DNA from 2 places in the Mucilaginibacter sp. A5337 genome. Region 2 is predicted to be linked to the other one. Evidence: riboswitches for the same ligand, from Rfam matches in the RefSeq annotation. Region 2 holds a riboswitch; the other holds the start of a gene.
What was found. A riboswitch is a leader RNA that binds a small molecule or an ion and turns the genes downstream of it on or off. The one in region 2 is predicted to bind cobalamin.
Positions count from the first base shown of each region.

Region 1 (4,441 bases), 270 kb from region 2:
TTTTAAATAGTTGTCGTTTTTAAAACACCTATTGTGCTACTAAGTTTTTCTGAAGTGAATTTTATTGCTTTTTACTATAGGTGAATTTAAACTTAGTTAAATCGGGCAGGTGTTTTTTAGGGCGATTTAATTCGTATTGATATATCACCTGACCAAGGTTTTTCAGGAAAGGCAGGCACACGGTAGTATATTCATATTTATTATCATTCAGTATCCCATCTTCGTTTGATTGCACAACGGCACTGAGTATAAATTCCACCTTGTTTTTAAAATCAACGATATAGGCATTATCAATATCGTAACCATAACTGTCGCCAACTTTATTAAAGATCCTGATATCAGCGTTAATGACAGCGGTACTATCACCTCCATAAAATAAGAATTTGCAATAGGCCGGGAAATATTCAGGTCGGTTATAGGTAGGCTTTGTATTCTCTGTAGGAAAGGTACTCATGTAACGGTAAATGAACCGATAATCGTCCGCCGTTAAATTAAAGCGTTGTTTTTCCGGAAATGTTTCGGGGAATAGCAATCGCTTAAGCACCATCTGCTGATCGGCAAGTGAATAGACGTTCTTTTCAGAAAAATCAAGGGGTTTGTTGACCAGCCGGTCGCTGCTATCTAAATACGCTTTGCCCTGTAGCATATTTTCCAGGTGCATAGGGTAGTTTAAAGCATCATATAATGCCGGCTTGTAATAAACCAATTTATCGCCGTTATAAAAATTGACAGGGTTGGTGTGCCGGGTACTTTCACCTGCATCTCCGATAGCCAGCCGGCCTACAATACGCGTATTATCAAGGTGATATTTTTTTAGCTTTTGATTGATCTCTTCACGACCAACAAATTCGTACAGGCGATTATATGCATCGTTATCGCTTACCAGTAAAATCTTTTTAATGTAGTTTTCGATGGATGGGAGACCCGTGGCTGATGATGTATCCACCTGTACTTTGGTTTGGCCTGCAAATGCGCTGTCGGTAATCATGGTTGCCTTCCGGTTTAAGCCTTTTATTTTTAGTTCATTTAGCTTTTCAAGTGCATATATGGCTGTAGGGAGTTTTACTGTGCTTGCCGGGTAAAAATAATGATGCGCATTAAGGTGGTAGCTATATGAGGTAAAGTGAGGTGTGTTGTTATTATCCCTGTCTATCCGGGTATATAGTATTTGCACCTCGTTTTGCGTGGGATGATTAAGCACGCCAGAAAATAATTCAGGATGTTCATGTAGTAACCCCTTCAGAAAAATGGTATCTGGTTGCTGGGCAAAACTGCCGAGTGCGCTCATGATCAGCAAGAAAGTACAGAAATATTTCATCACGATAAATATAGTCATGTGATTTGAGGTTAACAGATACTTATTGTACTTTTGCAGCGCTTTAGGTTTCATTAAAGTTGTTTTAATGAATTAAAAGGGAATACGGTGTAAGTCCGTAACTGTCCCGCAGCTGTAAGCTCCGTAACCGTTGCCAAATCTATAGGTCACTTTCTGAAAAAAGGAGGGAAGGCCAGGCAAATGGGGAGTAAGTCAGAAGACCTGCCAAGGCATTATATGTTATTCATAGCTTTCGGGGATTGAAGCTTGAATGTGAATGCTCTTCAATTGGCGTGTTTTCATTTTACTCATTTCCGTGTATGCTATTCAGGCTGCATTATTATTTTATACATTATCAATCATACATGGAAAAAAAGTACGCTAAAATTACTTTGGGTTTCGGCTTGTTAGCTGTTGGTTTATCAGCCAATGCTGCATATGCACAGGACACCACACGCACTTTAAATACGGTGGTAGTAACGGCAAGTCGTTCGCCTAAAAAACTGTCAGACATCGGTCGCGTTGTTACTATAATCTCTGCCGATGAGATCAATAAATCACAAGGCAAATCATTGCCTCAATTATTAAATAATGTTGCAGGCATAACATTTTCAGGAGCAAACAACGCACCGGGCATCAGTACTTCTGTTTTCCTGCGCGGAGCGTCATCGGGCAATACCCTTATCCTTGTCGATGGCTTCCCGGTAAACAATGCATCAGGCATTGACGGCAGTTACGATCTTAATGCCTTTTCGCTGGATATGATAGATCATATCGAGATTTTAAAAGGAAGCGGTTCAACACTGTATGGTTCTGACGCTGTAGCTGGCGTTATCAATATCATCACCAAAAAAGCAAAAGAGCAAGGATTAACCGGTGGCTTGCAGTTAACCGGCGGCAGCTACAATACATTTAAAGAATCGGCGTCATTAATTGGGCGTGTAAAAAATACCGATATTGCCATCAATCTTTCAAATACCGATTCAAAGGGATTTGCCGCTGCTACAGATACTACAGGCAAAGGCGGTTTTAAGAAAGATGGTTTTCATCAGCGCTCTGCCAGTGTAAACTTGAGCCAAAATGTTTCATCTAAGTTTATCCTGAACGGAAACCTGCAGGTAAGTCACAACACAGGCGATTTGCCTTATGGTGCTTTCACTAATGATAATGATTATACCTATAAAAACACCTTTTTATTTGGCGGAGTAGGTGCAAAGTTGATTTTGCCTAAAGGTGACCTAAACGTGAACCTGTCGCAAAATACGGTTCAAAATGATTTCAATAACCTGCCGTCTGACAATTACGGAACCCACCAGGTTACAAAAAATACAGGTCGTATAACTAATGCTGAAGCTGTGTTTAATTATGAATTGAATAAGTATTTTGATATTACCAGCGGCGCGGCCTTTAAATACAGCAACACAAGCCAGTACAGCCTGTATGAATCAACATCCTATCCGGGTGTGCCAAGCATTATAAAAGCAGGCGACGCTGCTAATAACATCTTCAGCGCTTATACTTCGTTGTTTTTCAAATACGATATCTTCCACATGGAGTTAGGCGGCAGGTACAACAACCACAGCAAATATGGCGACAAGTTTACCTATACCATCAATCCATCGTTGTTCCTTGCCGATCAGTTTAAAGTTTTCGGCACAATAGCTTCAGCATTCAGGTCGCCTTCGCTATATCAGTTGTTTTCTCAGTATGGCAATCCTAAATTAAATCCTGAGATCACCACATCATACGAAGCAGGTTTTGATTGGGAGATTGTTAAAAACACGCTGTCATTTAATACCCAGTTTTTTAAGCGTAATACAAAAGATGTGATCTACTTTTTCTCTGAATCGGCCCCGCCGTATAGCTCCTTCTATAAAAACGGACAAGAGCAAAAAGATAAAGGCTTTGAAACTGAGTTAAAATATCGCGACACCAAAATACACGCATCTGCCTATTACGCTTATGTAACAGGTAAGCTTACCGATGAAACCGGTGTACAAACCAGCAATCTTTACCGCAGGCCTAAAAGTACTTTCGGCGCTAATATCAGCTACGATGTTTTAAGTGATTTTGAGGTAGGTGTTAACTACAAATATACAGGTAACCGTACTGATTTGACTTTTACAAACACAGGATCAGAAGTGATTACATTGAAGCACTATAACCTGGTAGATTTGCACCTGGGATATAAGGCAACCAAAAACTTAAATGTTTTCGGCGACCTGAACAACGTTTTGGATACTAAATACGTAGACTGGTTAGGATATAACACACGTGGTATCAACTTCATGCTTGGTGCCAGGTATCAATTTAAATAGCGTTTGCTTATTGTTCGGATTATTAAGTAATTTTACGCCATATATAAAATCATGACCGCAAAAGATAACACCAACCGCAACCTGTTCCTGATCCTGATGATCGTGGTTGCTGCCGCATTCAGGCTTTTAGCATTTAAGTATAAAGAATTGAGTAATTTCAATCCGGTGGGTGCTATTGCATTATTTGGTGGTGCTTATTTCGCATCAAAGTGGAAAGGTTATGCAACGGTATTGCTTACATTATTTACAACAGATATTGTGATTAATTACCTGTACACGTCAAAGCTGACTTTGTGGTACGGCGGAGCTGCATGGGTTTACTTATGCTTTGCATTAATGGTGCTTGTTGGCAATCTGCTTGAAAGGGTAAACGTTGTTAACGTGCTTTTAGGCTCAATTGCAACAGTTTTAATTCACTGGTTAATTACCGACCTACCATGGTTATACGGCACGCTTTATCCGCATACCTTAGCAGGCTATGGCGAATCATTGATTAAAGCTATTCCGTTTGAGAAAAATATGGCATTGGGTACATTGGTATTTAGTGCAATACTTTTTGGTGGTTTTGAATTGGCTAAGAATAAGTACACTTTTCTTCGGGACAAAAAGCAATTGGCTTTATAATATAAATGCATTTAAATTTAAAGCGGATTGTTGAAAGGCAGTCCGCTTTTTTTATGGCCTAACCAATTATCATCTATTTATATCAAATGAAAAATTTAGTAGTATTAACCGGTGCCGGTATTAGCGCCGAAAGTGGCTTAAAAACCTTCAGGGACAGTGATGGTCTGTGGGAAGGTTATAATAT
Region 1 is NZ_JCAWEC010000002.1:711,898-716,338, reverse strand. Features, by position in the region: gene AC59JO_RS07855 (serine hydrolase) at 62-1,390, opposite strand; cobalamin riboswitch at 1,364-1,559, shown strand; gene AC59JO_RS07850 (TonB-dependent receptor plug domain-containing protein) at 1,681-3,633, shown strand; gene AC59JO_RS07845 (DUF6580 family putative transport protein) at 3,685-4,257, shown strand; gene AC59JO_RS07840 (SIR2 family NAD-dependent protein deacylase) at 4,344-4,441, shown strand, end outside.
Region 1: another riboswitch for cobalamin. It lies ahead of AC59JO_RS07850 (TonB-dependent receptor plug domain-containing protein); the one in region 2 lies ahead of metE (5-methyltetrahydropteroyltriglutamate--homocysteine S-methyltransferase).

Region 2 (4,441 bases):
AGCTGGGCATCAGGAATTACAGCCTGCGCACGTTTAAGCAGATAAATCATCTCCTCCCTGTTGGGTACGCGGGGCGAATGAATATCATACACACCCGGGCCAATTTCATTAGGATATTTAAAATCGGCAAAAACATCCAGTAGTTCCATTTGCGAGCGCGAGGTTTCTATCGTGATAACATCAGCGTCCATATCCGCAATATTTTTAATGATATCATTAAACTCCGAATAGCACATGTGTGTATGGATCTGCGTGCTATCCTGAACGCCGCTTGCCGAAATCCGGAAAGCTTTAACCGCCCAGTCGAGGTAATTTGCCCTGTCATCCCTGCGAAGCGGTAAGCCTTCGCGAATAGCAGGTTCATCTATCTGTATAATCTTGATGCCGGCCTTCTCCAAGTCGCATACTTCATCACGAATAGCCAAAGCTATCTGTGTACAAGTTTCAGAACGTGGCCGATCATTACGTACAAACGACCATTGCAAAATGGTTACCGGGCCGGTTAACATACCCTTCATCCATTGCGAAGTTAATGACTGCGCATAGGCCGACCATTTTACGGTCATTGCCTCTGGCCTTGATACATCGCCATAAATAATAGGCGGCTTAACACAACGGCTACCATAGCTCTGTACCCAGCCGTTTTGCGTAAAAGTAAAACCAGCCAGTTGTTCGCCAAAGTATTCAACCATGTCATTACGTTCAAACTCGCCATGCACCAGTACATCCAAACCTATTTCCTCCTGCCATTTTACCGCCTTTTCAGTTTCCTGTGCTATCAGCTCATCATATTCAACCGCTGTCAACTCTCCCTTTTTTAAACGCGCACGCCAGCTGCGCACCTCGGTTGTTTGCGGGAATGAGCCGATGGTTGTGGTAGCAAAAAGCGGCAGATCAAGCAAAAGCTGCTGTTCTTTTTTCCGATTGGCGAAAGTGCTTATACGCCGTTCGTCGCTCTCGGTAATTGTGCTTACCCTGCGCTTAACAACCTCATCATGAATAAGCGGAGATATCCGCCGGGCCTCGTTTGCCTCCCGGTTTTTAGCGAGCTGGTGCAGGCTGCTGTCGCTGACAACTTCTTCCGATAACCGACTCAGCAGCACCACTTCATTAACTTTTTGACGGGCAAAGGCCAGCCATTGTTTAATTTCGGAGGTAAGTACCCCTTCGTTGGTTTCACTTTGCAGGTCGCATGGCGAATGGATCAATGAACATGAAGGAGCAACCCAAACGCGGTCGGCGCCCAGCTTATCTTTCGCATTGTTTATAATGCCTAGCGAGTTGATAAAGTCGTTCTTCCAGATGTTGCGGCCATCAACTACGCCCAAAGAGAGGATGATTTTTTTAGGAAGATGCGCAATTACATCATCCAACTGCTGTGGGGCACGAACCAGGTCGATATGTAAAGCATCAACCGGTGATGAAGTTGTTAAAGCCGTGTTATCTCCCAATCGTTCAAAATAAGTTGCCAGTACTATCTTCAGAAAAGGAAACTCTTTCCTGAGCTGAGCGTAGGTATCTTTAAATGCCTGCTGTTGTTTTTCGCTTAAATCAAGCGCTAAAAATGGTTCATCAAACTGAACCCATTCAACACCTAAAGCTTTAAGTTTATTCAGAATATCAAAGTAAACAGGCAGTAAATTTTTGACAAGGTCTATCCTGTCAAACCCTGCTTCCTTTTCTTTGCCTAACAACAGGTAAGATACCGGGCCAAGCAATACCGGCTTACTGATGATACCCAATTGCTTAGCCTCATAAAACTCATCAATAACCTTGGTTGAGAAAAGTTTAAACTGCTGATCTTTATAAAATTCGGGCACTATGTAATGGTAATTGGTATCAAACCATTTGGTCATTTCCATAGCCACAATATCCAAACCTTCTTTTTGATAGCCACGCGCCATAGCAAAATACAAATCGAGCTCTGTATTGCCTTTTTGTTGAATTACCTCGTGATAGCGTTTGGGAATAGCACCAAATGTTAAGGAATGATCAAGCACCTGGTCATAAAACGAAAAATCATTTGACGGGATCAGGTCAATCCCGGCTTCCTTTTGCAGCAACCAGTTTTCTTCCCTAATGTATTTACCAACAGTAAGCACATTTTTTAATCCTGTTTTGCCTGCCCAGTAGTTTTCGCAGACTTTTTTTAATTCGCGCCGGCTACCAATACGCGGGTAGCCTAAATTTTGCGTTAGCATTTCTTTTAATTGATTAAATGAATAAATCGGTTAAAAGCCCTTTCAGCTAAGCTTCGCAATGTTTTGTGATATGTAAAAATGGAGAGAATATATGAGTACGCGCCCTTATAACGGGATGATCCCGAACAGGCAAGCAATCATAACCCCGACCAGAGCTTCATACCGCGAAAGCACCGTCAATTCAGTATTAGGCAGGTCTCCTGACTTGTAACATTTTTGCCGCCCTTCCCATCCCGATTTATCGGAACAGTGGGCATTATTGGCAAAAACCTTTTGTGTTACTTACAGTTGCGCGACAGTTCGTGATTTGCACACGATTCCCTATTAATCTACAATTAAGTAAAACCTATACCGGTTGATGAAGTAAAGTAAAGAACTTATCGGGGCAAATATAAGGATATGCCACCTGAATATTCAGGTTATTTTATTTGTTAAAACAGGCTCCTTTAAAAAGCACACTAACTGGCCTTACATTTAGATATTCCTGTTTCGCTATAAGTCACACAACGGTCAATAAACAATTAACCCTTACAAACCGTTGAATTGTACCATTCCCGGTGAAAAGCGTTCCTTAACTTTGGCGGCTTCTATGAGTCAGCAAACACGTACAAATACTCCGGGTTTTGGCTGGGCGGTATTAACTACCAGCCTCGCCTTCGTGGTAGCCCAGCTTGATGTTTCTATTGTTAATATAGCTTTGCCCGAAATTGCAAAAGCGTACCATGCCGGCATCAGCACTCTGCAATGGATAATTGACGCCTACACATTGGCCTTTGCCGTATTGATGCTGTCGGCAGGTAGCCTTAGCGATCTTTTGGGATCAAAAAAGATCTTCCAGATAGGCTTGATCGTTTTCGGCATCGCATCGGCGGGCTGCGGTTTGGCGCCGGATGCGCTTACGCTTATCATTTTCAGGATAGCCCAGGGAGTCGGCGCAGCTATGATGATTCCAAGCTCACTTGCACTGCTCAATCATCAATTTGCGCATACACCACAGCTACGCACACGCGCCGTAGGTTTATGGACTGCAGCCGGAAGCTCGGCCCTGGTAGCAGGTCCTACTATCGGCGGTTTATTAATAGCGTTTAGCAACTGGCGTTATATTTTTATTGTTAACATCCCCATTTGCATTATCGGCTATGTCCTGAGCTTTAAAATGGAGCAAACCGCAAAAACAAACAAAAAAAGCTTTGACGTAGCAGGGCAGCTCATCTGGATGCTATCGGTCACCACATTAATCAGCGTAATTATTGAAGTACCAAGACTCGGGTTCAGTAATGCTTTAATCTGGGGCGGACTCATATTAAGCGTGCTACTATTCGGTATTTTTTTATGGATCGAAAGCAGGGTCGCCCACCCCATGCTGCCATTTCACCTGTTTAAATCCGGGCAATTTAATGCGCTATTGGTATTGGGTGCAGTTTTAAACGGTTCATATTACGGTACTGTTTTTATACTGAGCCTTTATTTGCAAAAGGTACTGAACTATCCCTCCCTTATTGCCGGGTTCGCATTCCTGCCGCTTACAGTAGGTTTTGTTATATCAAATGTAATCAGCAGTCGCATTATTAACCGCTACGGGATTCGCAAACCCATTGTTGCCGGGTTAATTATGTTTGCAGTGGGGTTTGCCGGCTTATTTATAGCCTATGAGCATACACCTTATATTCAGCTATTCCTACCTTTTCTGAGTATTCCGATGGGAATGGGGCTTGCTGTACCGGCCATGACCAACGGAATCTTATCAAGCGTAGATAAAACATTATCGGGCACGGCTTCTGCTATTTTAAATACTTCGAGACAAACAGCCGGCGCCATCGGTGTAGCCGTTTTTGGCGCGATGGCAGCGGGAGGCAGTGTATCTATTTTAGGAGCGGTATCTAAAAGCGCAACTATTTCCATCGGATTAACTGCTTTAGCCTTGTTTTTGGTAACCAGGAGTGTGAAAAAGTAAAACCATGTTACTGCTTCGCTACGGCCTCATTGAGCAGTTGTTCTGCCTGCGCGTTAGCCGGGCCGGGGGCATCAAAGCTCAACATTTTACCTTCTTTATCAATGAGTATATATTTTGGAATAGCATTGGCCACGTACGTCTGAGCCACGGTGCCCTCATTATCGTAAAGTTGCAGCCAATCAGGCTTTTCTTCTTTGAGGGCGTTCCTCCACTCCTTTTCTCCGTCATGTACGGCAATACTTACAAAAGCCACCTGCGGATTGGTTTTAAATTTGTCGCTCAGTTT
Region 2 is NZ_JCAWEC010000002.1:438,566-443,006, reverse strand. Features, by position in the region: gene metE (5-methyltetrahydropteroyltriglutamate--homocysteine S-methyltransferase) at 1-2,201, opposite strand, end outside; cobalamin riboswitch at 2,374-2,566, opposite strand; gene AC59JO_RS06720 (MFS transporter) at 2,791-4,155, shown strand; gene AC59JO_RS06715 (TlpA family protein disulfide reductase) at 4,163-4,441, opposite strand, start outside.